3 regions of the Roseburia amylophila genome follow, and region 2 is predicted to be linked to each of the others. Evidence: a T-box and tRNA genes for the amino acid it is inferred to sense, from the RefSeq annotation. Region 2 holds a T-box; the other regions hold tRNA genes.
The links. The T-box of region 2 lies ahead of thrS (threonine--tRNA ligase). A T-box ahead of a tRNA ligase gene usually reads a tRNA of that ligase, here a tRNA-Thr.
Positions count from the first base shown of each region.

Region 1: it has a tRNA-Thr gene. The T-box ahead of thrS (threonine--tRNA ligase) is inferred to sense a tRNA for this amino acid. The anticodon was not compared.
Region 3: it has a tRNA-Thr gene. The T-box ahead of thrS (threonine--tRNA ligase) is inferred to sense a tRNA for this amino acid. The anticodon was not compared.

Region 1 covers NZ_JAOQKI010000015.1:26,978-30,262, reverse strand. The annotation lists gene OCV43_RS10195 (YhgE/Pip domain-containing protein) at 1-1,633, shown strand, start outside; tRNA gene OCV43_RS10190 (tRNA-Thr) at 1,701-1,773, shown strand; gene OCV43_RS10185 (LytR/AlgR family response regulator transcription factor) at 2,043-2,786, opposite strand; gene OCV43_RS10180 (DUF4097 domain-containing protein) at 2,988-3,285, shown strand, end outside.
Region 2 covers NZ_JAOQKI010000005.1:164,372-167,656, reverse strand. The annotation lists gene thrS (threonine--tRNA ligase) at 1-1,650, opposite strand, end outside; T-box leader at 1,935-2,137, opposite strand; gene OCV43_RS04790 (SEC-C metal-binding domain-containing protein) at 2,231-2,731, opposite strand; gene OCV43_RS13840 (hypothetical protein) at 2,923-3,225, shown strand; gene rplT (50S ribosomal protein L20) at 3,263-3,285, opposite strand, start outside.
Region 3 covers NZ_JAOQKI010000009.1:29,842-33,126, reverse strand. The annotation lists gene potA (spermidine/putrescine ABC transporter ATP-binding protein) at 1-568, opposite strand, end outside; gene OCV43_RS07325 (helix-turn-helix domain-containing protein) at 578-1,117, opposite strand; tRNA gene OCV43_RS07320 (tRNA-Thr) at 1,280-1,352, opposite strand; gene OCV43_RS07315 (hypothetical protein) at 1,581-2,021, shown strand; gene OCV43_RS07310 (DHH family phosphoesterase) at 2,048-3,022, shown strand; gene OCV43_RS07305 (hypothetical protein) at 3,029-3,285, shown strand, end outside.

The DNA.
Region 1 (3,285 bases), on a different contig from region 2:
TCTGGCAGAAGTCATGTTAAAGGTAAATGATGTCATGGTAGAAAATGGAATGGATTCCGGCTCTATGATAAATCTTTTTCTGACACAGCTTAATGATTTAAGCGGAGATTTGGACGGCTATATTGCATTGCTGAATTCTTTTGTCAGCATTACCAATTCGGCATCCAGCCTGATTGATACGACACAGGTTATGCTGCCGAATCTGAATACGATGGTAGATGATGGTTCAAATACGGTAAATACCATGCAGGGAGCTTTGAATTCCGGCAGCCTTAATGCCAGTGCTTTGGCTGAGGTTATTTCAGCAAATCTTAATACAGCAGCCGACAGCCTTGACAACATCAATACGCTGATACAGAATGCCTTAGATCAGTTGGATAACTATGGTGATTTATCTTCCGGCGGACTACAGAGCGCAATTAATATGATGCCGCTGATCCGTCAGTTATTTGAAAATAGTGTGGCAGACTGGAAGGATGATGAAAGTGTTTCCGGTCAGATTGCAGAAATCGAGGCACAGTTAGATAAAATTGAAGCAGATTTAAACAGTGTCCAGAATAATGTCACAGATTTAAATACTGCAAAGGATACTTTAAACACTGAAATATCTACCGAAATAACTTCCTGTAAGACCAAAATAAAAGCTTTAAAAGATACGTTTGACTATTCGGTAAAAGGTCAGCTGGAGACAACCATTCAGTCCATGCAGGGGTCACTGAATCAGACACAGGCAATTTTAAATGGTGTCGATGGAGATTTTGATGAAGTATCGGAAGTATTGGATGCTTATAGTGAAACCCTCGATAAGGGAAATGAAAGCTTAAGTGATTCATTGGCAGCAGCACAGGAAATGAAGACCGGACTTGACAGTGTGATTACAAGTCTCAGTGCTCTGGAAATCAGTGACCAGTATCAGGCTTTGATGAAAATCTTAGAGACCGACCCGACTTTGTTAGGAGATTTCTTATCTTCTCCGGTCAATATGGAGACGAAAGAGATTTATCCGATTTCCAATTATGGTTCGGCAATGTCACCGTTCTATACGGTACTGGCATTGTGGGTAGGCGCGTTGATTCTGGTGGCAATCATTCATGTAAAGGTACTTCCGGATGAGAAAATACCGGATGCAAAACCTTACCAGAAATTCTTTGGAAGATATATTACATTCTTCCTGATTGGACAGGTGCAGGCATTGATTACTGCACTGGGAGATTTGTTTTATATTAAGATACAATGCCATAACCCATTCTTATTCTGGCTTGCCTGCGCATGCTGCAGCTTTGTATTTACCTTATTTATGTACGCATTAACGGTAGCCTTTGAAAATGTCGGAGAGGCTTTGGCGGTAGTCATTATGGTTATCCAGGTAGCAGGAGCAGGCGGTTCCTTCCCAATTGAAGTACTGCCGGCAATCTATCAGCGGATTTACCGTTTCTTCCCATTCCCTTATGGAATGGATGCACTCCGGGAGACCATCGGTGGTATGTATGGAATGACTTATTGGAAATGCCTCGGCATCTTGGGCATCTATATTATAATCTCACTTCTGATTGGACTTGTAATTGCAATTCCGTTCCGGAAGTTAAATATGAAGATTGAGCATAGCAAAGAAAAATCTGACATTATGCTGTAGAAAAGTATTGACAATCATAGCTCTCTATAGTATAGTATTACAAGTCGGGATTAGTTCCGACAGAATTGCTGGCATGGCTCAGTCGGTAGAGCGTCGCATTGGTAGTGCGGAGGTCACGGGTCCGATTCCCGTTGCCAGCTTAACTGGGAAAAAGGCTGTAACCCTTGAATTTTCAAGGGTTACAGCCTTTTTGGTGATTATGCAAATCGCATAAAACATATTAACATCCGAGTCTGAATAATTTGCAGATTGTGTTAAATAACTCGGAACAGCTATTGAAATTAAAACACATAGTTTCGTCCTCCTTATTTTCTTTGAAATCATGTCTTAGCTAAGTACAAATGAATTGTAACAAGTCTGTAACATTTTCACAATAGGAGTACATTGGAAACATGGGAAATATCTGGCCCTAGGATAAGCCGGGATGAGTTGGCTCTTTCTCAAGCTTTGCAAACCAGCTATTAACGGCCTTGCTTACCTCGTCACGTTTACGGAAAGGAATCTGCACAATGGAGTGGTCTTCCATAATAAGGTCGTGCTGTAGAATTCCGGTGACATGATTTAAGTTTACCAGATAGCTGCGGCCAACCGGAAGAAAACAGGCAACAGAGGCAAAGTCTTCGGTAAGCTGTGTCAGGTTTCCGGGAATCGTAAAAGTCTCTGATATAGCGTGCAGCAGGACATTGTGCTGCCCGGTTTCAAAAAAGAGAATATCTGAGTAAGGAAGAGAATATTCCTTCCTACGGACAGAAAAGGTAAATACTTCATTGGATTCCTCTAAAAGAGTATCGCAGCGGCTCATGGCATTGAGAAAATCTGTGTGTGAGTAAGGCTTTTGCAGATAGTAAAGAGCATTTACCTCATAGCTTGCCATGGCATGTTCCGTAGAAGAAGTGGTGAAAATAATGCCACCCTCATAGCCCAGTGAGCGAAGGATACGTGCTGTTTCCACACCGTCCTGGCTATTCATATAGATATCTAAAAACAGCAGAGCCGGATAACGCTTTTCTTCCTTATAATATTGAATCATCTCTTCGCCCGAAGAAAAAAGTAGAATCTCCATATTACAATGATGTTTCGTGGCATATGTATTCAGATGATGTTTCAGCCGTAAGGCATCGCTTTCAGAATCTTCGCATAAGTAAATCAGCATAATTATTCTCCTGTATATAAAAAGTAAAAAACACCGGATACGAAACAAGTATATCATATTGAAAGAAAATAAAAATCATTTTTTATCGACAATCAGGAAGATAAAATCACAATTTGGAAGAATTGGTTGCAAAATTTTAAGCGTTTTCTTAAAATAGAAACTGTGTGAACAAAAGAAATAGAATAAAAAAGGAGAGGAAATATGGGAAGAAACCGAAAAAAACGATGTCTGGCATTTTTGATGGCATTGACTATGATGACAGGCTTATTTATGGGAGATGCTGCCGGACTACTGGTAAAGGCAGAGGATACGCCGGCATCCGTTCAAATAGGAATTACAACATTAGAGACGGGCTGGTATGTGAAGGCGGTGGATCCTCCTTCTACACCGGGACCATCTGCAACGATTCGTGGCGTCGATAAAGTAGGGGAAGAACCGGAAAGTGGTGGTTATATTTATTTTGATAAAGATACGGCAACCATGACTGTATATAATGATA
Region 2 (3,285 bases):
TCTTACCTGTTCCGGGCAAAGCCAGGTTGGGAATTTTCCTGCATAATGTTCAATCAGCCATGCAAGGGTACGCTCATAACATCCCATGGATGTACGATGGATAATCCAAGGAAGTACTTTCTCACCCTTCTCATCGATATAGTACATGCCAAACTTCTCTGCACTTGCACAGTCAAGCTGGATGGTAACCATGGTATCTTCTTTTCCATATACATTCTTTGCCTGAATATCAATCTTTGGTCCGTAGAATGCAGCTTCCCCATCTGCTTCTGTATACTTGATGCCATTCTTATCCATAACATCACGCAGATACTGCTGGGTGCTGTTCCAATATGCTTCGTCGCCCAGATATTTTTCTTTGTTGTTCGGATCCCATTTGGACAGACGGTAAGTAACATCTCCATCGATACCAAGTGTAGTCATTACATAATGGCAAAGTTCAGTACATCTGGTAAGTTCTTCTTCCGCCTGTTCCGGGCAAAGAATAATATGTGCCTCTGTAATAGTAAACTGTCTGACACGGGTAAGTCCATGCATCTCTCCGGAGTCCTCATTCCGGAACAATGTAGAAGTCTCTGACATCCGATATGGCAGATCTCTGTAAGAGTGCTGTTCATTCATGTATACATAATACTGGAATGGACAGGTCATCGGACGCAGTGCCATTGTCTCTTTGTCGTCGCTGTCCTTATTTAAAATGAACATTCCATCCATGTAGTGATCCCAGTGTCCGGAAATCTTATAGAGGTCACTCTTTGCCATCAGCGGAGTTCTGGTACGTACATAACCCCACTCTTTATCCTCTAAGTCTTCTATCCAACGCTGCAGTTTCATAATCATCTTGGTTCCCTTTGGTGTAAATAAAGGAAGTCCCTGTCCGATAACATCAACAGTGGTAAATAATCCCATTTCACGGCCAAGTTTGTTATGGTCACGGCGTTTGGCATCTTCTAATTTCTCTAAGTATTCTTTTAACTCTTCCTTCTTATTAAAAGCAGTACCATAAATTCTCTGTAATCTTGCTTTGTCAGAATTACCTCTCCAATATGCCATGGAAGATGATGTCAGCTTAAATGCCTTTACGCCCTTGGTTGTCATCAGATGTGGGCCAGCACATAAATCTACGAAGCCACCCTGGTCATAGAAAGAAATTTCTTCTCCCTCTGGTAATTCTTCAATCAGTTCTACTTTGTATGGCTCATTACGTTCCTGCATGAATTTGATTGCTTCCTCTCTTGGAAGTGTGAATCGTTTTAATTCATGACCTTCCTTGATAATCTTCTTCATCTCTGCTTCCAGATTATCGAGGTCTTCTCTTGAAAATGGGGCATGATCAAAATCATAATAGAATCCATCTTCAATTGCCGGTCCGATTGTAATCTTTGCATCCGGGAATAATTTCTTTACCGCCTGAGCCAGCACATGGGATGCAGTATGGCGGATTACCTTTAATCCTTCTTCATCACTTGCTGTTATAATATTTAAATTGCAGTCCTTGTCAAGAACGGTTCGTAAATCCACCACTTCTCCGTCTACTTCACCGGCGCATGCAACTCTTGCAAGGCCTTCGCTGATATCTGCTGCAATATCATAGACTGATTTTGCTTCACTGTACTCTTTTACTGAGCCATCTTTTAATGTGATTTTCATGTTCAAGTCTCCTTTTCTTATTATATTGGTATTAAAACTACGAGAAACACGCTTTGCGAGTTTCTCGAGTTATCGCGGTGCTCGCCAAATCTGCATGCAAGCATGCGATTTTTCTCGCTACTCGCGTAAATAAAGAATGTGCCTTGGCACATTCTCGCGCCTGCGGCAGTCGCATGCGACATTTACCTTATACGCCGCAGTGCGCATCCTCGCGGAGCGTTTTTCACTTTACAGGAAAGCAATTTCCTGTAAAATAAAAAATCCCTGATGCATAAATTTTATGCATCAGGGACGATACTCTATCGTGGTTCCACCCTGCTTGCTGTACTTATCGTACAACCGCTCATTCTGATGATAACGGAATCACCGGACCGGATTAGGGTCACTCAGAGCTGGTCTTCACATTACACTCCATCAGAATACTCTCACCAAATGTATTCCTCTCTTTGACTTCCTGTTATGCTACTCGTCTCTTCTTTGTTTTGTCCTTTTGACAAAAGCTATTGTATACTCTTTTTTCTGCTATGTAAAGAGTTTTTCTGTGAAATATTTTCCAAATGTTTTCCAAAATATTTTATTCTTATCTTCCGCAGCAGAATTTATATTTCTTTCCACTTCCACAAGGACACGGATCATTTCTTCCGACTTTCTTTCCAACTACAACAGTGCCGGATTTCTTCTGCTCTAAATAAAGCTTTCTCTTGGTTTCTGCATCAAAAATTTCATCCCACTGTGGTAATTCATAGAGCCAGTCAGCTTTGGCATCTACCATGTTCTTGTATAATTTTTCTTTATCGAATGCAAGGCTTACCTTGGTATCCTCTTCCATAGTATCAATTGGGTTTGGTGTTACCAGGCTGTCATTGATTCCATCTAAGAATCCAGTCATATCCATAATGCTGAGGTCGTATTTCTCTGCCAGCTCTTTTACAGTTCCTTCTACCTTCTCATCCGGGTTTGTTAAAAGCTTCTCATATACGCCCTTCTCTAACATAAAATATCTCTGCCAGAACTTCTGTAATTTTCCTCTATCTGCCTGCTGATCATAAGCAATCTTCTGCCATTCTTCTAATAATGCCATTGTTCATATCCATCCTTTAATCCATATTTAGTCGTATAACGCTTGTTTCAGTATAGCATATTTTGTGCTTTTTTCAAGTATTTATCCTCTGCAACTTTACATTTTCTGATTGACTATCCGCTGTCAAATGTTAAAATAATGTATATTGCTTTTTTCTAAAAACAGGTCATCAAAGAAAGTTGAGGTCATATATGAAAAAGACAAAACAGATTCTTGCAATTATCGGTGTTGTACTCTTAGTTGCCCTCTATGTTTCCACTCTTGTTTTTGCATTGATTGGAAGCGATTTTGCCACAAACTGTCTTAAGGCTTCCATCTATGCCACTGTAGTTGTCCCGGCTCTCATCTGGGCTTATACCATGGTATACCGCTTACTTAAGAATCATTACTCTTTAAGAGAAGATTTGGATTCCATCAAAAAAGAAGCTTCCGGGCAGGATGCTTCCGCAAAAACTTCAAATGAACCAAACATCAAAAAAGAGGATTGCGAATAACCACAATCCTCTTTTATAACTTGTCCACTTCTTAAAATTAAGCAAGTTTTGTTTTTGCAA
Region 3 (3,285 bases), on a different contig from region 2:
TAAAAGTAATGCCAAGTTCATTTTTCAGACGAATCAGTTCGTACTGCATGTCCTGACGCATTTTTAAATCCAGTGCGCCCAAAGGCTCGTCTAAAAGGAGCACCTTTGGTTCATTTACAATGGCACGGGCAATGGCAATACGCTGCTGCTGGCCACCGCTTAAGGAATCAATGCTGCGGTTTTCATAACCGTCTAAGTTTACAAGCTTTAAGGCATATTTGATTTTATCCTGAATATAAGCCTTGCTTTTTTTGCTGATTTTTAAACCAAAAGCAATATTATCTGCAATGCTCATATGGGTAAAAAGTGCGTATTTCTGGAATACGGTATTTAATTTACGCTCATTTGGCGGAAGAGAAGTAATATCTTTTCCATCAAAAATAATACGTCCGGTGTCCGGTGTCTCAAAACCACCGATAAGACGCAGGGTAGTAGTCTTTCCACAGCCGGAAGGTCCCAGCAGTGTTAAGAATTCGTTTTCCTTTACATAAAGATTTAAGTCATCCAAAATCATATTTCCGTCATAAGTTTTGGTAATATTTTCTAATTGTATTAATTTCTTGCCCATCATAACCTCCTAAAAACTTGGCGGGTTTGTAACCCAGATAAGAACGGCATCTTTCCTGCCGGTATTTTCGATATGGTGCTTTTTATTGGACTTAAGATAAAAAGACTCCCCCTGTCTTGCAGTATAAGTACGGGTACCATATATGATTTTAATGGAGCCCTTAAGTACATAGCCGAATTCTTCTCCCTCATGTGGAAGATAGATGTCTGATGTGCCGCCGGGCTTCAGCGTCAGTCGTACCGGTTCCATCATATCTTTCTGGGCACCGGGAACCATCCATTCGATTAAGCTCCTGTGTTCCGCATCTTCTTTTTCAAAATAATCTTCATTTTTAAAGACAAGCTGTGCAGGTTCATCATCTGCAAAAAATTCTGCCGGCGTAGTGCCGAGACACTGGATAATATCTAAAAGTGTACCCACGGAAGGAGACGTAAGATTACGCTCTAACTGGGAGATAAATCCTTTGGATAATTCCAGACGGTCAGCCAGTTCCTGCTGGGTGAGACCGTAGAGAATCCGCAGCTCCTTGATTTTATTTCCAATATCCATTTTGTACTTCCTTTCCATGAAAAGTGATTTTACATAGTTTTTACAAAATGAAGCTAATAATGTATTTGAAGTTTAATAATAATAAACTCACTAAGGAGTATTATGAGAAATTGAAAGAGAAATGTCAATACTATTTTTAGATTATTTTTAGACAACAAAAAAAGCTCCCGAGGGGACTCGAACCCCTGACCTACGCATTACGAATGCGCCGCTCTACCAACTGAGCCACGGAAGCAGAATAATCTGGCTATATGCGAAATAAAATATTTTTCTCAGACAACCCTTTATTTATTAAAATCATACTATAATATTATATATAGAAAAAAATAAATTTGCAATGTTTTTTTGAAAAAAGTTGTTCTTTCAATGGTTACTTGGTATAATGAGCGTAGATGTGTAAGAACCGGAGAAAGATGAACCGGCTTATGAAAAGGGAAATCATTACAAGGAGGAAGTTTTTTTCATGGAAGTGAAGGAATTTGTTTCAGGGGGAAAGAAAACTGAGGACAGTAAGAAGAATATGAAGAAGAAAATCAACAGCGCAAAGAAAAATTATGCAAAGAAGAACAGTCAGTTTACGATTGCAGAATTAAAGGAAAACAGCGCGCTGATTATGTTATGTGTATTTGTGGTTTTTGCCGTATTGGAAATTGTTCTGGGTATACTGGTATGGAAGATGCCGGTAGTGAGCGTATGTATTGTAGTGTTGATTGAAGCGGGACTTGCTGCATGTCTGCATAACCTTCCTGTCTGGCTGCATGGAATTGTTGCAGCAGCAGAGATTGTCGTTGGAATAATTTCCGGTAAAGTGATATTTATGCTGATTGGAATTTTATGCTATGGGGCAGCTTTGTTTGCCTTAAAATTCCAGAAGGAAAATAATCCGCTTTCTATATTAAAATAAGAAGAAATCATACCAGGAGATAAAACATGGATCCCTTACAATTAGTAGAGTTATTAAGAGGACACAGAACTTATATTCAGACACATAATTTTCCAGATCCGGATGCGATTGCCAGTGCCTTTGGCTTACAGCATTTTTTAAATTACCATGGGATTAAAGCAGATATCTGTTATGATGGCAAGATTGAACGCCTGAGTACAAGAAAGATGTTTGATACATTTCATATTGATATTTTGTCTAAAGAAGATTTGGATGATATGAAGAAAGAGGACTATATTGTTACCGTAGACTCCCAGAAATATAATACGAATCTGACCGATTTTATCGGGGATGAGGTGGCATGTATTGACCATCATCCGACAGTAATTGCCTGTGAATATGCTTATAAAGATGTGCGCCGTGTAGGAGCCTGTGCCACAATGATTGCAGAGTATTTTTATCTTACCAATACACCAATGAGCCGGGATGTGGCGGCAGCACTGGCATATGGCATCAAGATGGATACGGATGACTTTGTTCGTGGTACAACAAAGCTTGATGTGGATATGTTTGCATACATCTATCCAATGGCAGATGTGGAAGAGTTAAAATCCATGTATGTAAATGTAATGGAGTTTTCTGATTTAAAGGCATATGGTGCAGCAATCGATAATATCCACATTTATGATGATGTGGGATTTGCATCGATTCCGTTTGATTGTCCGGATGCGCTGATTGCAATTATTTCAGACTTTATTTTATCTCTTGATGTAGTTAATATTTCCGTGATTTATGCAATCCGTTCTGATGGCATTAAGTTTTCTGTCCGGAGTGCATTCAATCATGTAGATGCCGGAAGAGTTGTAGCAAAGGCATTAGCAGATTATGGAAACGGTGGCGGACATCCGGCAATGGCTGGCGGCTTCATTCCAAAGAAGAATATGGAAAAGTTGGAACCGGACCGGGATTATAAATTAGAAATGCTGTTCTTAGAGCAGATTAAGGCAGAAGAAGGAAGGTAAGATACCATGGCAGAAAATCAGGTGAAGATAACCTATCATATTTATCTTGAGGCAGAGGATGTATCCCAGTCGAGAATTTTATCCAGTACCTCTTATGTAAAGAACTTATTTAAAAATTGCGGCAATCATTATTTTCAGGGTGTAGACTTTGATGATGAAAGTGATTTGGATGATTTTACCCTGCGTCTCTTTGTGGAGCAGGAAATCTTAGAAGAAGAGTGCAGCGTAGAGGCAGATGCAAAAGACTTTCCGGCAGATATGGC